DNA from 4 places in the Bacillus sp. DU-106 genome. Region 1 is predicted to be linked to each of the others. Evidence: a T-box and tRNA genes for the amino acid it is inferred to sense, from the RefSeq annotation. Region 1 holds a T-box; the other regions hold tRNA genes.
What was found. The T-box of region 1 lies ahead of alaS (alanine--tRNA ligase). A T-box ahead of a tRNA ligase gene usually reads a tRNA of that ligase, here a tRNA-Ala.
Positions count from the first base shown of each region.

Region 1 (4,751 bases):
AGACTACGTATGATTTTTTGCCAAATTTTTCAGCGTCAAAAGTGAAAATAATTTCACATAAATGTTCGTTACCTTTTTCGTCTACAATTGTAATTTGATTTTCTTCCATTTTGGTCACCTCTTATTTACTATCTAAAAATCCTTGTAAGATTACGACTGCAGCCATCTTATCAATTACTTGCTTTCGCTTCTTACGGCTTACATCGGCTGAAATGAGTAGACGTTCCGCTGCCATTGTTGACAAACGCTCGTCCCACATTACAACGTCTAATTGTAACAGCTCTCGTAGGTTTTCTGCAAATTGTTGGCACGCTTCACCACGTGGGCCAATTGTACCATTCATATTTTTAGGTAAACCTACTACTATTTTGTCCACATTGTACTGCTTTACTAACTCAGAAATACGATCAAAACCAAAGTGACCTCGTTCTTCGTTAATCTTAATTGTTTCTAATCCTTGTGCTGTCCAGCCCATCTCGTCGCTAATTGCAACTCCGACTGTTTTTGTACCTACATCTAAACCTAATATCCGCATAAACTACTCCTCACGATGATGTTTCAAGTAAGACTTCACAAGCTCTTCAATTAACTCATCACGTTCAAGCTTGCGAATGATGCTACGTGCATCTTTATGGCGAGGTATGTATGCTGGGTCTCCACTTAATAAATAACCGACGATTTGGTTAATCGGATTATAGCCTTTTTCTTGAAGTGCATCATACACAGTTAAAAGTACATCATTTACATGGACACTCTGTTTTTCATCTTGAATGCTAAACTTCATTGTTTTATCAAAACCGTCCATTTCAAGCACCTCACTTATATAGTAAGTATAGGGAGAAGAACTTCTCCTCTCCCTACCATTGTACACTACTATCTCTTTATTTTGAAACAGATTTAACGTACTCTTGTACAAATGCTAAAGCTTCTTCGACTTGAGCTGGGTTTTTACCGCCTGCTTGTGCCATATCAGGACGGCCACCACCGCCACCGCCGCAACGAGAAGCTACTTCTTTCACAAGTTTACCAGCATGGTAACCTTGGCTAATTAAGTCTTTCGTTACACCTGCTAGGATGTTTACTTTATCGTCATTAACAGACGCTAATACAACAACTGCTGACTCTAATTTATTTTTCAGATCATCCATCATCGTACGTAAGTTGTTCATATCTGCAACATTTACTTTCGCTGCTAATACATTCACACCATCAACTGTCATTACAGAATCAGTTAAGTTTCCAGCTTCGATATTGCTTAATTTCGCAGCAAGAGATTCATTTTCTTTTTGCAGTTGTTTCACTTCAGCAAATAGACCATCAACTCTTGTTAAAATATCTTTCGGATTTGTTTTCATTTTTCCTGCTGCTTCTTTTAATAAACCTACTTGATCGTTCATTAATTCGTATGCAGACTTACCAGTTACTGCTTCAATACGACGAGTTCCTGCACCAATACCAGACTCAGCAACGATTTTGAAAATACCGATAGAAGCTGTATTATCAACGTGACAACCACCACAAAGCTCTAAGCTGTAATCGCCAACTTGTACAACGCGTACAACATCTCCGTATTTTTCACCGAATAATGCCATTGCGCCCATTTCTTTCGCTTCTTCGATTGCTTTTTGAGAAATCTCAACATCAATACTTTCCCAAATTTTTTCGTTTACCATACGCTCAATTTTTTCTAATTCGTCAGCTTGTACTTGACCGAAGTGAGAGAAGTCAAAACGTAGACGTTCAGAAGTTACAAGAGAACCTGCTTGGTTAACGTGTGTTCCAAGTACGTCTTTTAATGCTTGGTGTAGTAAGTGAGTTGCTGTATGATTTTTTACAATGCTACTACGGTTTTTCGTATCGATAATAGCTTTTACAGCCGCATCTTTCGTTAATGTACCTTCTTCAACAACAACTTTATGCAAGTTTTGGCCGTTTGGTGCTTTTTGTACGTCTTTTACAAGAACTTTCACACCATCTGCAAGAAGGTAACCACGGTCTGCAATTTGTCCACCACTCTCAGCATAGAATGGTGTTACATCAAGAATTAACTGTCCTTCTTCACCAGCTTGTAAGCTGTCTGTGTATTCGCCGTTTTTCACAAGTGCAACAACGTTACTTTCTGTTGCAACTGTACCGTAACCAACGAATTCGCTCGCTACTTTAATTTCTCCAAGGACACCACCTTGAACTTGCATAGAATCAACGTCTTGACGAGCAGCACGTGCACGCTCACGTTGTTTTTCCATTTCATTTTCAAAGCCTTCATGATCAACTGTCATGCCAGCTTCTTCTGCATATTCTTCTGTTAATTCAATTGGGAAACCGTATGTGTCATATAGACGGAACGCATCTACTCCAGAAATAACAGTTGTTTTTTCTTCTTTTGCTTTTGCAATTACTTCAGCTAAAATCGCTTCACCATCATGAAGTGTTTCATGGAAACGCTCTTCTTCGTTCTTCACAACTTTCGCAATGAAATCTTTCTTTTCAAGTACTTCTGGATAGAAGTCTTTCATTACTTCTCCAACAACCGGTACTAATTCAAACATAAATGGACGGTTGATGTTTAATTTCTTCGAATAACGAACAGCGCGGCGTAATAAACGACGTAATACATAACCACGGCCTTCGTTAGATGGAAGAGCACCGTCACCAACAGCGAATGTTACTGTACGGATATGGTCAGCAATTACTTTGAATGCCATATCTTTTTCTAAATCGCCATTACGATATTTTTCACCAGAAATTGTTTCTGTTGCACCAATCATCGGCATGAATAGGTCTGTATCAAAGTTCGTAGGTACATCTTGAACGATAGATGTCATACGCTCTAGACCCATCCCTGTATCAATGTTTTTCTTAGGAAGTGGTGTATATGAACCGTCTGGATTATGGTTAAATTGAGAGAATACAAGGTTCCATACTTCTAAGTAACGCTCGTTTTCTCCGCCTGGATATAATTCTGGGTCACTAAAGTCATTACCGTAAGCTTCTCCGCGGTCATAGAAAATCTCTGTATTCGGTCCACTTGGTCCTTCACCGATATCCCAGAAGTTTTCTTCTAAGCGAATAATACGCTCTTTTGGAACGCCCATTTTCTCATTCCAAATTGTGAATGCTTCTTCATCTTCTGGATGGATTGTAACTGATAGTAATTCTTTATCGAATCCGATCCATTTGTCGCTCGTTAAGAATTCCCAAGCCCATGTAATTGCTTCTTCTTTGAAGTAATCACCAATTGAGAAGTTTCCTAACATTTCAAAGAATGTATGGTGACGAGCTGTTTTCCCTACGTTTTCAATATCGTTTGTACGAATTGATTTTTGAGCATTTGTAATACGTGGATTTTGTGGGATTACACGTCCATCAAAATATTTTTTTAATGTAGCTACACCACTATTAATCCATAAAAGAGATGGATCTTCATGCGGAACTAGTGATGCACTAGGTTCTACTGCATGTCCTTTTTCTTGGAAAAAGTCTAAAAACATTTGACGAATTTGTGCGCCTGTTAGTTGTTTCATTGTATTTTCCTCCTTAAATATAAAAAACTCCCGTCCCTATAAAAGGGACGAGAGTTAACTCGCGATACCACCCTAATTATGAATTGATTACAATAACAATCAATTCATCACCTCATGGTGCCGTAACGTGGCAAGACGGCAGTGATTAGCTGCTCTCAGGATTAGCTTTCTGTTACCCTTCATTTAAAGCTTCTTTCAGCCATATGGAAGCTTCTCTCTATAAATGGACTGTAACGTACTTGTTCCGTCATTGATTTAATGTATTATATGACTAAATATAATAGAATTCTCTTAAGTTTGTCAATGTAGATAATCATTTATATTGTATTAATTGCTTATTAATCATAGGTATTCTACTATTCATTCTTAACAGCCTTTTCATATATTATGCGTTTATTAACAAATCGGAATCTCCTTATAAGAATGATTTATAAAAATTCCTAAATATTACTTTTTTTGCTACAATTAAATTATTGTTAATAAAATAAAGGAGCGATCACAATGACAACCTTACTTAGCAAAGCTAAAAACATATTAGCGACTGACGAAACGATATTATTTTACGCAGCATGTTCATTAGACATATTTATTTATCGTTCCGTCGCAAGGCCAGGATTGCTAATTTTAACGAACAAAAGACTATTCTTTTATGGGCCAGATGTAAGTAAGAATCCAATATTTGAAGAGTACTCTTTCGCAAAAATTTCTAATCTAAAAGAACAAAAGCGTCTTTTCAACAATCAAATTATATTTATGTATGATAACGAATGGAAAAAAATAAAACATATTCAAACAAATGATGTGAGCTCCCTCGTTCAAAAAATACACGAGCAACTTTCTAAATAAATATATGATTAGCCCTCTATTTCTTACATAGAGGGCTTCTATACTTACACATCTTCTTTTTTCAAGAGCGGTCTCACATGAACAATGACAGTGCGAATAACTGCTAAAACCGGAACCGATATTAGCAATCCTACAATCCCAGCTACCTCTCCCCCAACTAGTAAGGCAAGCATAATAATAACGGGATGCATACGAAGTGACTTACCAACGATGTAAGGCGATAAAATGTTACTCTCCACAAATTGCAAAATCGCAATCGTGATCCCCGCCTTAATAAGTAAACTCGTTGATACTGTTGCTGCAATCATTAACGTCGGGATCGCTCCTAAAATAGGACCGAAGTATGGGATTATATCCGTTACCCCAATAATAATGCCAAGC
Region 1 covers NZ_CP026607.1:4,355,007-4,359,757, forward strand. Annotated here, with positions in the region: gene C3Y97_RS22175 (DUF1292 domain-containing protein) at 1-109, opposite strand, end outside; gene ruvX (Holliday junction resolvase RuvX) at 122-535, opposite strand; gene C3Y97_RS22185 (IreB family regulatory phosphoprotein) at 539-805, opposite strand; gene alaS (alanine--tRNA ligase) at 882-3,524, opposite strand; T-box leader at 3,565-3,784, opposite strand; gene C3Y97_RS22195 (PH domain-containing protein) at 4,026-4,370, shown strand; gene C3Y97_RS22200 (AI-2E family transporter) at 4,415-4,751, opposite strand, start outside.

Region 2 (4,751 bases), 470 kb from region 1:
TTTTCATCTTCATTTAGCTCAAGTTCTACAATTTCACGTACACCTTCGCGGTTAATTACAGCTGGAACACCTACGTAAGCATCTTTCTCGCCGTATTGACCTTCAAGGTATGCAGATACAGTTAATACGCTGTTCTCGTTGTTTAAGATTGCTTTAGTTACACGAAGTAGTGACATACCGATTCCGTAGTAAGTTGCACCTTTACGCTCGATGATATGGTAAGCTGCATCACGTACGTTTTCGAAGATTTTGTCTAAGTCTTCTTGTTTGTACTGTTCGTTGTTAGCTAAGATTGTTTCTAATTTTTGTACACCGATAGTAGCGTGGCTCCATACTGGAAGTTCAGTGTCACCGTGTTCACCAACGATGTAAGCATGAACGTTACGTGGATCTACATCTAAGTAGTCACCTAACATGTAACGGAAACGAGCAGAGTCTAAAGTAGTACCAGAACCGATTACGCGCTCTTTCGGTAAACCAGATTCTTTCCAAGTTACGTAAGTTAAAATATCAACTGGGTTAGTTGCGATTAAGAAGATTCCATCGAATCCGCTATCCATAATGCCTCGAACGATTTGTTTAAAGATCTTTGTATTTTTCTCAACTAAGTCTAAACGAGTTTCACCTGGCTTTTGTGGTAACCCAGCAGTGATAACAACTAAATCTGCATCTTTACAATCTGCATAGCTACCGCTCCAAACTTTTGTTGGTGATGGAGAGAATGGTACCGCATGGCTTAAGTCCATTGCTTCCCCTTCTGCTTTTGCTTCATTAACATCTACTAATACGAATTCTTCAGCTACACCTTGGTTGATCATTGAGTAAGCGTAACTACAACCTACAGCTCCTGTTCCTACTAATACTACACGATTGATACCTTTTTTCATGGTAATTTCCCCTCTCTATTGTTCACATATATTTTTTTATGATTGTTTAAGTAATTAATTAAAATACTAATTTAATGTTGTTTAACTTCTTTACATTCATATTGTAGCACGTATTATTGTGAATTACTTCACAAATTATGACCTATTTGTGAACTTTTTCACATAGAGTGTAAAGTTATTGGAATAGGTGTGGAATCCATTTCAATGGAGGCGTTTTCTTTAGATTGTGAAAGGGATTTTCTTGTGGTTTTTGTCGGTAAGTGAAATTATACCGGCGATTTTTAGAATATATCGACCGTAACTCCAAATATATCAGCGATTATTAAAATTTATCGATCGTAACTCAAATTATATCAGCGATTTTTGCAATATATCGACTTACCGACAATACTGACAACATAAAAAAGCTGTCTTCAGTAGATCACAGCTATTGAGAGAAAGCAGCTTCTTCTATATATTATTTATTTTCCACAGTAGCTCCCAGATGCATTTTCATCGGTTTCTCCAAGTGTAGGAGGCTACAGCCATACAGCTGGGGTAAAAGTTCAAGTTGAAGTTAATTCCTTCATATTCATACAGGTCCAAATAATTAACATGATTGTATTTACGGCTCTCTATGTACCCAACTGCAACAGCGAATACTTCATATTTCTTCTATTGCATAAAAAAGCAGACTATCCAAAGTCCATTTTTATACAACAAAAAAGAGATAGCAGATTATGCTATCTCTTTTAGTATGACCCGTACGGGATTCGAACCCGTGTTACCGCCGTGAAAGGGCGGTGTCTTAACCACTTGACCAACGGGCCAGTTCTGGCAGAGAAGAAGGGATTCGAACCCTCGCACCGCGTTCGCGATCTACTCCCTTAGCAGGGGAGCCCCTTGAGCCACTTGGGTACTTCTCTATAAATATGGCTCCGCAGGTAGGACTCGAACCTACGACCGATCGGTTAACAGCCGATAGCTCTACCACTGAGCTACTGCGGAACAATTATGGTGGGCCTAAATGGACTCGAACCATCGACCTCACGCTTATCAGGCGTGCGCTCTAACCAGCTGAGCTATAGGCCCATAATTGAAAAGCGGGTGAAGAGAATCGAACTCTCGACCAGAGCTTGGAAGGCTCTTGTTTTACCACTAAACTACACCCGCATTAAATTGTAAATGGTGAGCCATGAAGGACTCGAACCTTCGACCCTCTGATTAAAAGTCAGATGCTCTACCAACTGAGCTAATGGCTCATTTTGAAAGTGGTGCCGACTAGAGGACTTGAACCCCCAACCTACTGATTACAAGTCAGTTGCTCTACCAATTGAGCTAAGTCGGCTTGCGTTTTCAAAATGGTGGCTCGGGACGGAATCGAACCGCCGACACGAGGATTTTCAGTCCTCTGCTCTACCGACTGAGCTACCGAGCCTTTATGTAAAAATGGCGGTCCCGACCGGGGTCGAACCGGCGATCTCCTGCGTGACAGGCAGGCATGTTAACCACTACACCACGGGACCATTTGGTTGCGGGGACAGGATTTGAACCTGCGACCTTCGGGTTATGAGCCCGACGAGCTACCGTGCTGCTCCACCCCGCGATGATAAAATATTTACTTTAGAAAAAATGGAGGAGGTAGAGGGATTCGAACCCCCGCGCGACTCTCGCCGCCTGTCGGTTTTCAAGACCGATCCCTTCAGCCGAACTTGGGTATACCTCCGAGATATATACGTCTAATGGTGGACCTTGTAGGACTCGAACCTACGACCGGACGGTTATGAGCCGTCTGCTCTAACCAGCTGAGCTAAAGGTCCTTTATGGTAGCGGCGGAGGGGATCGAACCCCCGACCTCACGGGTATGAACCGTACGCTCTAGCCAGCTGAGCTACACCGCCATAAATGATATTAATATAAGTGGAGCCTAGCGGGATCGAACCGCTGACCTCCTGCGTGCAAGGCAGGCGCTCTCCCAGCTGAGCTAAGGCCCCATGTTTTTTAGGAATATCGGGAAGACAGGATTTGAACCTGCGACCCCCTGGTCCCAAACCAGGTGCTCTACCAAGCTGAGCCACTTCCCGTTAATAAAAGCGCGCCCGAGAGGAGTCGAACCCCTAACCTCTTGATCCGTAGTCAAACGCTCTATCCAATTGAGCTACGGGCGCATATGGTGCCGAGGGCGGGGGTCGAACCCGCACGGTGGTCACCCACCGCAGGATTTTAAGTCCTGTGCGTCTGCCTGTTCCGCCACCCCGGCATGTCATATTGAAAATTGGAGCGGAAGACGGGATTCGAACCCGCGACCCCAACCTTGGCAAGGTTGTATTCTACCACTGAACTACTTCCGCAAGACATGTATGAGTTATTTAATTAAAAGTGCGGGTGAAGGGAGTCGAACCCCCACGCCAAAGGCGCCAGATCCTAAGTCTGGTGCGTCTGCCAATTCCGCCACACCCGCATATTAATTTATTTAAGAAAAATGGGGCGACTGATGGGAATCGAACCCACGAATGCCGGAGCCACAATCCGGTGCGTTAACCACTTCGCCACAACCGCCATGATTTCTGGTGCCGACTAGAGGACTTGAACCCCCAACCTACTGATTACAAGTCAGTTGCTCTACCAATTGAGCTAAGTCGGCTAAATGGTGGAGGATGACGGGATCGAACCGCCGACCCCCTGCTTGTAAGGCAGGTGCTCTCCCAGCTGAGCTAATCCTCCATTTGCCTGGCAACGTCCTACTCTCACAGGGACAAGGTCCCAACTACCATCGGCGCTAGAGAGCTTAACTTCCGTGTTCGGTATGGGAACGGGTGTGACCTCTCTGCCATCATTACCAGACTATATTCATTTAAGACAAGAATTATTGTAACTCATTTACTTTTGAAAGTCAACAAGTTTTTTATATTCTTTCAAAACTAGATAACATTGCTTCATATTATATGGTTAAGTCCTCGATCTATTAGTATTCGTCAGCTCCACATGTCACCATGCTTCCACCTCGAACCTATCAACCTGATCATCTTTCAGGGATCTTACTAGCTTACGCTATGGGAAATCTCATCTTGAGGGGGGCTTCATGCTTAGATGCTTTCAGCACTTATCCCTTCCGCACATAGCTACCCAGCTATGCCCTTGGCAGAACAACTGGTACACCAGCGGTGCGTCCATCCCGGTCCTCTCGTACTAAGGACAGCTCCTCTCAAATTTCCTACGCCCACGACGGATAGGGACCGAACTGTCTCACGACGTTCTGAACCCAGCTCGCGTACCGCTTTAATGGGCGAACAGCCCAACCCTTGGGACCGACTACAGCCCCAGGATGCGATGAGCCGACATCGAGGTGCCAAACCTCCCCGTCGATGTGGACTCTTGGGGGAGATAAGCCTGTTATCCCCGGGGTAGCTTTTATCCGTTGAGCGATGGCCCTTCCATGCGGAACCACCGGATCACTAAGCCCGACTTTCGTCCCTGCTCGACTTGTAGGTCTCGCAGTCAAGCTCCCTTATGCCTTTGCACTCTACGAATGATTTCCAACCATTCTGAGGGAACCTTTGGGCGCCTCCGTTACACTTTAGGAGGCGACCGCCCCAGTCAAACTGCCCACCTGACACTGTCTCCCGGGTCGATAAGACCCGTAGGTTAGAATTTCAATACAGTCAGGGCGGTATCCCACCAGCGCCTCCACCGAAGCTAGCGCTCCGGTTTCAATGGCTCCCGCCTATCCTGTACAAACTGTACCAAAATTCAATATCAGGCTACAGTAAAGCTCCACGGGGTCTTTCCGTCCTGTCGCGGGTAACCTGCATCTTCACAGGTACTATAATTTCACCGAGTCTCTGGTTGAGACAGTGCCCAAATCGTTACACCTTTCGTGCGGGT
Region 2 covers NZ_CP026607.1:4,829,873-4,834,623, forward strand. Annotated here, with positions in the region: gene C3Y97_RS24650 (L-lactate dehydrogenase) at 1-887, opposite strand, end outside; tRNA gene C3Y97_RS24655 (tRNA-Glu) at 1,625-1,696, opposite strand; tRNA gene C3Y97_RS24660 (tRNA-Ser) at 1,702-1,792, opposite strand; tRNA gene C3Y97_RS24665 (tRNA-Asn) at 1,800-1,874, opposite strand; tRNA gene C3Y97_RS24670 (tRNA-Ile) at 1,882-1,958, opposite strand; tRNA gene C3Y97_RS24675 (tRNA-Gly) at 1,969-2,039, opposite strand; tRNA gene C3Y97_RS24680 (tRNA-Lys) at 2,053-2,128, opposite strand; tRNA gene C3Y97_RS24685 (tRNA-Thr) at 2,139-2,214, opposite strand; tRNA gene C3Y97_RS24690 (tRNA-Phe) at 2,229-2,304, opposite strand; tRNA gene C3Y97_RS24695 (tRNA-Asp) at 2,317-2,392, opposite strand; tRNA gene C3Y97_RS24700 (tRNA-Met) at 2,396-2,472, opposite strand; tRNA gene C3Y97_RS24705 (tRNA-Ser) at 2,500-2,592, opposite strand; tRNA gene C3Y97_RS24710 (tRNA-Ile) at 2,610-2,686, opposite strand; tRNA gene C3Y97_RS24715 (tRNA-Met) at 2,691-2,767, opposite strand; tRNA gene C3Y97_RS24720 (tRNA-Ala) at 2,788-2,860, opposite strand; tRNA gene C3Y97_RS24725 (tRNA-Pro) at 2,877-2,950, opposite strand; tRNA gene C3Y97_RS24730 (tRNA-Arg) at 2,961-3,034, opposite strand; tRNA gene C3Y97_RS24735 (tRNA-Leu) at 3,038-3,126, opposite strand; tRNA gene C3Y97_RS24740 (tRNA-Gly) at 3,143-3,217, opposite strand; tRNA gene C3Y97_RS24745 (tRNA-Leu) at 3,247-3,327, opposite strand; tRNA gene C3Y97_RS24750 (tRNA-His) at 3,350-3,425, opposite strand; tRNA gene C3Y97_RS24755 (tRNA-Thr) at 3,435-3,510, opposite strand; tRNA gene C3Y97_RS24760 (tRNA-Val) at 3,515-3,590, opposite strand; rRNA gene rrf (5S ribosomal RNA) at 3,595-3,710, opposite strand; rRNA gene C3Y97_RS24770 (23S ribosomal RNA) at 3,812-4,751, opposite strand, start outside.
Region 2: it encodes a tRNA-Ala, which carries the amino acid that the T-box ahead of alaS (alanine--tRNA ligase) is inferred to sense. The anticodon was not compared.

Region 3 (4,751 bases), 1.2 Mb from region 1:
CCCCGGGGATAACAGGCTTATCTCCCCCAAGAGTCCACATCGACGGGGAGGTTTGGCACCTCGATGTCGGCTCATCGCATCCTGGGGCTGTAGTCGGTCCCAAGGGTTGGGCTGTTCGCCCATTAAAGCGGTACGCGAGCTGGGTTCAGAACGTCGTGAGACAGTTCGGTCCCTATCCGTCGTGGGCGTAGGAAATTTGAGAGGAGCTGTCCTTAGTACGAGAGGACCGGGATGGACGCACCGCTGGTGTACCAGTTGTTCTGCCAAGGGCATAGCTGGGTAGCTATGTGCGGAAGGGATAAGTGCTGAAAGCATCTAAGCATGAAGCCCCCCTCAAGATGAGATTTCCCATAGCGTAAGCTAGTAAGATCCCTGAAAGATGATCAGGTTGATAGGTTCGAGGTGGAAGCATGGTGACATGTGGAGCTGACGAATACTAATAGATCGAGGACTTAACCATATAATATGTAGCAAATGTTATCTAGTTTTGAAGGAATATATATTAAAATTTCTTCTTGACATTTCGAAAGAAATGTTTATAATGATAAAAGTCTGGTAATGATGGCAGAGAGGTCACACCCGTTCCCATACCGAACACGGAAGTTAAGCTCTCTAGCGCCGATGGTAGTTGGGACCTTGTCCCTGTGAGAGTAGGACGTTGCCAGGCTAATATTATTCCGCAGTAGCTCAGTGGTAGAGCTATCGGCTGTTAACCGATCGGTCGTAGGTTCGAGTCCTACCTGCGGAGCCATTATGCTTCCATAGCTCAGCTGGTAGAGCACTTCCATGGTAAGGAAGAGGTCACCGGTTCAAGCCCGGTTGGAAGCTTGGGAATAGGTTTAAAACTTTTTTGGCCCGTTGGTCAAGTGGTTAAGACACCGCCCTTTCACGGCGGTAACACGGGTTCGAATCCCGTACGGGTCACCACTTTTGGAGGATTAGCTCAGCTGGGAGAGCACCTGCCTTACAAGCAGGGGGTCGGCGGTTCGATCCCGTCATCCTCCACCATATATATTTAAAATGTCGGAGGGGTAGCGAAGTGGCTAAACGCGGCGGACTGTAAATCCGCTCCTTCGGGTTCGGCAGTTCGAATCTGCCCCCCTCCACCATTTTCTTTAAAATAACCTGAGAGGGTTTATTTTTTTGAAAAGATAACCATACTAGTAAATATTAATGGGCTATAGCCAAGCGGTAAGGCAACGGACTTTGACTCCGTCATGCGCTGGTTCGAATCCAGCTAGCCCAGCCATTTACGAGCCATTAGCTCAGTTGGTAGAGCATCTGACTTTTAATCAGAGGGTCGAAGGTTCGAGTCCTTCATGGCTCATCATTTTTGCGGAAGTAGTTCAGTGGTAGAATACAACCTTGCCAAGGTTGGGGTCGCGGGTTCGAATCCCGTCTTCCGCTTAATTAATAAGGGGCCTTAGCTCAGCTGGGAGAGCGCCTGCCTTGCACGCAGGAGGTCAGCGGTTCGATCCCGCTAGGCTCCATCTAAATAAAAAAGCTTACATCATACGATGTAAGCTTTTTTTGTGTTTAAAAAGACAACTTTTATACTTGTCGTTTAAAATGAAGAAAACGTAAAAATAAGGGATGGGGAGATAATTGTGAAAGTTATTATTGCATCTGATTCATATAAAGAAAGCCTAAAAGCTATAGAAGTATGTGGAGCTATTGAAAGAGGTTTTAGAGCAATTTTTCCTAATGCAGAGTATGTGAAAATACCAATTGGAGATGGAGGAGAAGGGACGGTTGAATCACTTGTTGATGCTACAGGGGGGAGAATTATATCAATTAGTGTGACAGGACCGCTTAGAGAAGGTATACAAGCTTTTTATGGCATTTCTAAAGATAAAAAGACAGCGTTTATTGAAATGGCAGCAGCATCAGGATTACAGCACGTTCCAGTTGAAAAGCGCAACCCACTTATTACAACGACAAAAGGAACAGGAGAACTTATATTACATGCGCTAGATCAAGGAGTGGAGTACATAATTTTAGGACTTGGAGGAAGTGCTACAAATGATGGCGGGGCAGGTATGTTAGCGGCTTTAGGAGTAAGGTTTATAAATGGTAAGGGTGAAGTAATAGATCCATCTGGAGGCACATTACACTCGATTGTTACTATTGATTTTTCACGAATGGACCCACGCTTAAAGGGGGTAAAGATAGAAGCGGCATGTGATGTGGATAATCCATTAGTCGGAATGCAGGGAGCATCTTTCGTATTTGGGAGACAAAAGGGTGCAAATATAGAGATGATGAAAGAGCTAGATGAGAATTTACAACATTATGCGAATATGCTTAAACGATATGTATCTTTTGATGTATCTGAAATACCTGGTGCAGGGGCAGCGGGAGGAATGGGAGCGGCTGTTATTTCAGTGTTAAAGGGAGACTTGCGTAGGGGCATTGAAATTGTATTAGATTATACAAATTTCGATAAACATATAGAAGATGCACATCTTATTATAACTGGTGAAGGTAGAATAGATAAACAAACTGCATATGGAAAGGCTCCTGTGGGTGTTGCGGGGCGTGCAAAACGTTTTTCTGTGCCTGTAATTGCTATTGGAGGGTCTGTATCATCTGATTATTCAGCTGTGTACGAGAAAGGAATAGATGCGGTATTTAGTATCACAACGAAACCGATGACACTAGAAGAAGCATATAAAGTAGCAGAAGAAAATATTGAAATGACAACGAAGAATATTGCAACAGTATGGAAAATAGCATCAGAAAAACACTTCTAAATATAGGAGTGTTTTATTATTATTATTTAATAATAGTGATTGCGATTGTTTCATTAAGTTAACTTTATACATAGAATAGTCTTAAAATTTGGTTTTCAACGTGAATATAAGTGAATAAATTGTATATCCATACAGAAAAATGTCGAGTTGAGTCAGACTATATAAAAGATTTAAAATATTTAGTGAAGGCATAAAAGGGGGATACTATCTATGAAAAAAGAAATCTCAGTTATTGGAGTTCCAATGGATTTAGGACAGATGCGTCGTGGAGTTGATATGGGACCGAGCGCGATCCGTTATGCAGGGGTAATTGAAAGAATTGAAGAAATTGGATATGACGTTAAAGATATGGGAGATATATGTATAGAGAGAGAAAAAGAGATAGATGAAAATACAAAATTAAGAAACCTTACACAAGTTGCAACTGTATGTAATGAATTAGCAAGTAAGGTGGATCATATTATAGAAGAAGGTCGTTTTCCACTTGTATTAGGTGGTGACCATAGTATTGCTATCGGTACATTAGCTGGTGTAGCAAAACATTATAAAAACTTAGGCGTTATTTGGTATGATGCACACGGTGATTTAAATACAGAGGAAACTTCACCATCTGGAAATATTCATGGTATGTCACTTGCAGCAAGTTTAGGTTATGGACATTCTTCACTTGTAGATTTATACGGAGCATATCCAAAGGTGAAAAAAGAGAATGTCGTAATTATCGGTGCGCGTGCATTGGATGAAGGAGAAAAAGATTTCATTCGCAATGAAGGTATTAAAGTGTTCTCAATGCATGAAATTGATCGTATGGGGATGACGGCTGTGATGGAAGAAACAATCGCATATTTATCTCATACCGATGGTGTACACTTATCATTAGATTTAGATGGTCTTGATCCTCATGATGCACCAGGTGTTGGAACGCCTGTAATTGGCGGTCTATCTTATCGTGAAAGTCATTTGGCGATGGAAATGTTAGCAGAAGCTGATATTATCACATCTGCTGAATTTGTTGAGGTAAATACGATTTTAGATGAGAGAAATAGAACGGCAACAACAGCAGTTGCTTTAATGGGTTCTTTATTCGGTGAAAAACTAAAATAAATGTAAGAAAAGCAACTGAGAAGTTGCTTTTTTTATTTGAAAATAAGCGTATAATAATGATTTATATTATACTGTACAATAAAAATGTTTGACATCTTACCAATTTGAGCTAAAGGGGGTTGTTTGTAATTGTCGTTTGTTTCATGTATGGTATAATTAACTAGTTGTTGGAAATACATACAGATAGAGCATAAAACAATATTTCAATATATGGATAGAATTGCTCGTAAGTAGGAGGAAGGGATAGCATGCCTTTTGAAGATACGACCATTTTGAAATATCTTAGTACGGCATTAGATATTGCCATTGTATGGTTTATTATATATAAGCTAATTCTTATAATCCGAGGGACGAAAGCTGTTCAACTTTTAAAAGGGATTACAGTTATTATCGTAGTTAAGATGATCAGTATTTTCCTTGAATTGCGTACGCTATCTTGGCTAACTGAACAAGTATTAACGTGGGGATTTTTAGCCGTTATTATTATCTTTCAGCCAGAATTGCGAAGAGCACTTGAGCAGCTAGGGCGCGGGAGTTTATTTTCGCGTGTTGGAACGCATGAGGATGATGAACCTGAAATGGTTGCAACAGCGATAGCAAAAGCAACCGAATATATGGGGAAACGTAGAATTGGTGCATTAATTACTTTGTCAAAAGAGACCGGTATGGGTGATTATGTGGAAACGGGTATTCCGCTTAATGCAAACGTATCATCGGAATTACTTATTAATATTTTTATTCCAAATACACCTCTTCATGACGGAGCGGTAATTATGCAAGGAAGTACAATTAAAGCAGCAGCATGCTATCTTCCATTATCAGAAAGTCCGTTTATTTCTAAAGAATTAGGAACTAGACATCGTGCTGCAATGGGAGTTAGTGAAGTTACTGATA
Region 3 covers NZ_CP026607.1:155,116-159,866, forward strand. Annotated here, with positions in the region: rRNA gene C3Y97_RS00895 (23S ribosomal RNA) at 1-460, shown strand, start outside; rRNA gene rrf (5S ribosomal RNA) at 552-667, shown strand; tRNA gene C3Y97_RS00905 (tRNA-Asn) at 677-751, shown strand; tRNA gene C3Y97_RS00910 (tRNA-Thr) at 756-828, shown strand; tRNA gene C3Y97_RS00915 (tRNA-Glu) at 853-927, shown strand; tRNA gene C3Y97_RS00920 (tRNA-Val) at 933-1,008, shown strand; tRNA gene C3Y97_RS00925 (tRNA-Tyr) at 1,026-1,109, shown strand; tRNA gene C3Y97_RS00930 (tRNA-Gln) at 1,175-1,249, shown strand; tRNA gene C3Y97_RS00935 (tRNA-Lys) at 1,255-1,327, shown strand; tRNA gene C3Y97_RS00940 (tRNA-Gly) at 1,336-1,407, shown strand; tRNA gene C3Y97_RS00945 (tRNA-Ala) at 1,418-1,490, shown strand; gene C3Y97_RS00950 (glycerate kinase) at 1,608-2,753, shown strand; gene rocF (arginase) at 2,964-3,857, shown strand; gene cdaA (diadenylate cyclase CdaA) at 4,106-4,751, shown strand, end outside.
Region 3: it encodes a tRNA-Ala, which carries the amino acid that the T-box ahead of alaS (alanine--tRNA ligase) is inferred to sense. The anticodon was not compared.

Region 4 (4,751 bases), 1.8 Mb from region 1:
GTGTAACGATTTGGGCACTGTCTCAACCAGAGACTCGGTGAAATTATAGTACCTGTGAAGATGCAGGTTACCCGCGACAGGACGGAAAGACCCCGTGGAGCTTTACTGTAGCCTGATATTGAATTTTGGTACAGTTTGTACAGGATAGGCGGGAGCCATTGAAACCGGAGCGCTAGCTTCGGTGGAGGCGCTGGTGGGATACCGCCCTGACTGTATTGAAATTCTAACCTACGGGTCTTATCGACCCGGGAGACAGTGTCAGGTGGGCAGTTTGACTGGGGCGGTCGCCTCCTAAAGTGTAACGGAGGCGCCCAAAGGTTCCCTCAGAATGGTTGGAAATCATTCGTAGAGTGCAAAGGCATAAGGGAGCTTGACTGCGAGACCTACAAGTCGAGCAGGGACGAAAGTCGGGCTTAGTGATCCGGTGGTTCCGCATGGAAGGGCCATCGCTCAACGGATAAAAGCTACCCCGGGGATAACAGGCTTATCTCCCCCAAGAGTCCACATCGACGGGGAGGTTTGGCACCTCGATGTCGGCTCATCGCATCCTGGGGCTGTAGTCGGTCCCAAGGGTTGGGCTGTTCGCCCATTAAAGCGGTACGCGAGCTGGGTTCAGAACGTCGTGAGACAGTTCGGTCCCTATCCGTCGTGGGCGTAGGAAATTTGAGAGGAGCTGTCCTTAGTACGAGAGGACCGGGATGGACGCACCGCTGGTGTACCAGTTGTTCTGCCAAGGGCATAGCTGGGTAGCTATGTGCGGAAGGGATAAGTGCTGAAAGCATCTAAGCATGAAGCCCCCCTCAAGATGAGATTTCCCATAGCGTAAGCTAGTAAGATCCCTGAAAGATGATCAGGTTGATAGGTTCGAGGTGGAAGCATGGTGACATGTGGAGCTGACGAATACTAATAGATCGAGGACTTAACCATATAATATGTAGCAAATGTTATCTAGTTTTGAAAGAATATAAAAAACTTGTTGACTTTCGAGGTCAAATGAGTTAAAATGATTCTTGTCTTAAATGAATACAGTCTGGTAATGATGGCAGAGAGGTCACACCCGTTCCCATACCGAACACGGAAGTTAAGCTCTCTAGCGCCGATGGTAGTTGGGACCTTGTCCCTGTGAGAGTAGGACGTTGCCAGGCAAAATGGAGGATTAGCTCAGCTGGGAGAGCACCTGCCTTACAAGCAGGGGGTCGGCGGTTCGATCCCGTCATCCTCCACCATATATGTCGGAGGGGTAGCGAAGTGGCTAAACGCGGCGGACTGTAAATCCGCTCCTTCGGGTTCGGCAGTTCGAATCTGCCCCCCTCCACCATTCTTAATTAATGGGCTATAGCCAAGCGGTAAGGCAACGGACTTTGACTCCGTCATGCGCTGGTTCGAATCCAGCTAGCCCAGCCATTAAGAGCCATTAGCTCAGTTGGTAGAGCATCTGACTTTTAATCAGAGGGTCGAAGGTTCGAGTCCTTCATGGCTCACCATTTTAATGAAATATGCGGGTGTGGCGGAATTGGCAGACGCACTAGACTTAGGATCTAGCGCCTTTGGCGTGGGGGTTCGACTCCCTTCACCCGCACTTTTAATAAAATAACTCATACATGTCTTGCGGAAGTAGTTCAGTGGTAGAATACAACCTTGCCAAGGTTGGGGTCGCGGGTTCGAATCCCGTCTTCCGCTCCAATTTTCAATATGACATGCCGGGGTGGCGGAACAGGCAGACGCACAGGACTTAAAATCCTGCGGTGGGTGACCACCGTGCGGGTTCGACCCCCGCCCTCGGCACCATATGCGCCCGTAGCTCAATTGGATAGAGCGTTTGACTACGGATCAAGAGGTTAGGGGTTCGACTCCTCTCGGGCGCGCTTTTATTAACGGGAAGTGGCTCAGCTTGGTAGAGCACCTGGTTTGGGACCAGGGGGTCGCAGGTTCAAATCCTGTCTTCCCGATATTCCCAAAAAACATGGGGCCTTAGCTCAGCTGGGAGAGCGCCTGCCTTGCACGCAGGAGGTCAGCGGTTCGATCCCGCTAGGCTCCACTTTATTTAATATATGTCTCGGAGGTATACCCAAGTTCGGCTGAAGGGATCGGTCTTGAAAACCGACAGGCGGTGAGAATCGCGCGGGGGTTCGAATCCCTCTACCTCCTCCATTTTTTCTTTAATGGCTTAGACATATAATAATAAAATATTTATTTTTTCCTTCATGGAGGTATACCCAAGTTCGGCTGAAGGGATCGGTCTTGAAAACCGACAGGCGGCGAGAGTCGCGCGGGGGTTCGAATCCCTCTACCTCCTCCATTTTTAAAACTTTATATTGTCGCGGGGTGGAGCAGCACGGTAGCTCGTCGGGCTCATAACCCGAAGGTCGCAGGTTCAAATCCTGTCCCCGCAACCAAATGGTCCCGTGGTGTAGTGGTTAACATGCCTGCCTGTCACGCAGGAGATCGCCGGTTCGACCCCGGTCGGGACCGCCATTTATGTTGGCTCGGTAGCTCAGTCGGTAGAGCAGAGGACTGAAAATCCTCGTGTCGGCGGTTCGATTCCGTCCCGAGCCACCATTTTTTTTATGCCGGCTTAGCTCAATTGGTAGAGCAACTGACTTGTAATCAGTAGGTTGGGGGTTCAAGTCCTCTAGCCGGCATCATTTAGGGGCATAGTTTAAAGGTAGAACTGAGGTCTCCAAAACCTCCAGTGTGGGTTCGATTCCTACTGCCCCTGTAAAGTATATGGGCCTATAGCTCAGCTGGTTAGAGCGCACGCCTGATAAGCGTGAGGTCGATGGTTCGAGTCCATTTAGGCCCACCATATATTATTCCGCAGTAGCTCAGTGGTAGAGCTATCGGCTGTTAACCGATCGGTCGTAGGTTCGAGTCCTACCTGCGGAGCCATGGCCCGTTGGTCAAGTGGTTAAGACACCGCCCTTTCACGGCGGTAACACGGGTTCGAATCCCGTACGGGTCATACCAAAAAGAGTCAGCATTATGCTGGCTCTTTTTTATTTTGTTAATCCTTTTTATTACGTTACTTTCCAGAAATAAATAAAGGAATTTTGGAAAAGCTATGGTATGTATAAAAAGGAGGAAATCATAATGACACGAGTGAGAGACTTAATGAGTACCCATATTGTACATTGTACACCGCTAGACAATGTATATGAGGCAGCTGTAAAAATGAAGGAAGAATCGATTGGATTAATTCCTGTTGTTGAAAATGAGCAAGTTGTTGGGCTTGTTACTGATCGTGATTTAGTCGTTCGAGGGATTGCTGAAAAACATCCTGGATCTAATAAGATTACAAATGTAATGACAACAAATATTATCTCAGTTTCTCCAAATGATTCTATTGAAAAAGCTACAGAGCTAATGGCACAGCATCAAATTAGACGATTACCAGTAGTTGATAGTGGTCAACTTATTGGCATGTTAGCACTAGGAGATTTAGCTATAAGGGAATCAGCAGATGATCAAGCTGGATTTGCCTTGAGCGAAATCTCAGAGCGTACAGAGTAAATTGAAACTTTCATTAACCGAGAGTTTAATGGTCACTCATAAAGAGCTAAATTATATATAAATTTCAGATACATTATTCTAGTATATATGGATTAAACTAATATGTTAGCGTGATGTATCTGAGACATTATATAATAAGTATGTGGTTAATAATTTCGACATTTTTTTAAAATTTGTTATTCTTAATTTTTAATAAGAGAAAAGATGATATACTGATAGATATAAGTATTATGAGAGATTTTGAATATAACAATATTAATTTTTAGTGGTGCGATAATAAATTAATATTTCCTACATAGATGAAAAGGGAAGGGGAATTATATGAAGGCTGTACAGGGCGATCCAAATTGGAATTTGGTTACAGATACATATATAGAACCAAATAATTTCGCTGAATTATTTTCTTTGCTTGTACCTTGTCACCCAAAAGGTGAGGGGAAAGAACGAACTATATTAGTATGGAAAGAGAAAGAATTTTATAAAGAAGAAAATTTAGCGGCATTTATCGTATATGGCATGAATAAAGCAAAGAAATTACCGCAGTTTCATAAAGATGAAATTCCAACTTTAGTGCGTATTCTTCGCTTATGCCAAGAGATTGGTTGGTATGAAGAGGCAAATGATTTTATGATAGCGCAAGGATTAGCTGAGTTTGTTCATACTTCATTGGAATATGAAACATGGGATCTTTTGACGCAATCAGTTGCTTTAAATTATTTAATTATTAAATATCGTATAGGTGAATTGACAGATAGGGATATTGAAATTTGGGATAGAGTTAAATTTAATGAGAAGTGTATAACCGATTGTAAACATTTATTATCTCATAAAGAAGTATTGGAATTTACATTCTTTTATATGTGCAAGAGAGCGAAATCATTATCAAAAGAGCAATTAAATAGTGATATGATGAGTTTAGCAATGTATTGTAATACTTTTGTATATGATTTGTATACACATGATTTATTACGGAAATATCGTAAGTGTACAGATTTCCTATCATATTATGGACCTAGTCAGGCAGTTTTAGCATGTCAAAGAGCTGTATTATCTCAAATTTCCGATCGCTTAGACCCATTAAAGACAACGCATGTAGATGATTATTTATATGTGATGAAAGAAATGATGGAGCATATGACGATAGGAGTAATGGATCGATATGGTCATTTTATTGGAAAGCTACTATCTTATGTGCCATTTTTCGAAATGATACAAGTTCCACAGCATGCATATTATTGTGA
Region 4 covers NZ_CP026607.1:732,627-737,377, forward strand. Annotated here, with positions in the region: rRNA gene C3Y97_RS03715 (23S ribosomal RNA) at 1-927, shown strand, start outside; rRNA gene rrf (5S ribosomal RNA) at 1,030-1,145, shown strand; tRNA gene C3Y97_RS03725 (tRNA-Val) at 1,151-1,226, shown strand; tRNA gene C3Y97_RS03730 (tRNA-Tyr) at 1,235-1,318, shown strand; tRNA gene C3Y97_RS03735 (tRNA-Gln) at 1,330-1,404, shown strand; tRNA gene C3Y97_RS03740 (tRNA-Lys) at 1,409-1,484, shown strand; tRNA gene C3Y97_RS03745 (tRNA-Leu) at 1,499-1,579, shown strand; tRNA gene C3Y97_RS03750 (tRNA-Gly) at 1,609-1,683, shown strand; tRNA gene C3Y97_RS03755 (tRNA-Leu) at 1,700-1,788, shown strand; tRNA gene C3Y97_RS03760 (tRNA-Arg) at 1,792-1,865, shown strand; tRNA gene C3Y97_RS03765 (tRNA-Pro) at 1,876-1,949, shown strand; tRNA gene C3Y97_RS03770 (tRNA-Ala) at 1,966-2,038, shown strand; tRNA gene C3Y97_RS03775 (tRNA-Ser) at 2,059-2,151, shown strand; tRNA gene C3Y97_RS03780 (tRNA-Ser) at 2,207-2,299, shown strand; tRNA gene C3Y97_RS03785 (tRNA-Met) at 2,320-2,396, shown strand; tRNA gene C3Y97_RS03790 (tRNA-Asp) at 2,400-2,475, shown strand; tRNA gene C3Y97_RS03795 (tRNA-Phe) at 2,484-2,559, shown strand; tRNA gene C3Y97_RS03800 (tRNA-Thr) at 2,570-2,642, shown strand; tRNA gene C3Y97_RS03805 (tRNA-Trp) at 2,649-2,719, shown strand; tRNA gene C3Y97_RS03810 (tRNA-Ile) at 2,730-2,806, shown strand; tRNA gene C3Y97_RS03815 (tRNA-Asn) at 2,815-2,889, shown strand; tRNA gene C3Y97_RS03820 (tRNA-Glu) at 2,891-2,962, shown strand; gene C3Y97_RS03825 (CBS domain-containing protein) at 3,091-3,510, shown strand; gene C3Y97_RS03830 (DUF3965 domain-containing protein) at 3,832-4,751, shown strand, end outside.
Region 4: it encodes a tRNA-Ala, which carries the amino acid that the T-box ahead of alaS (alanine--tRNA ligase) is inferred to sense. The anticodon was not compared.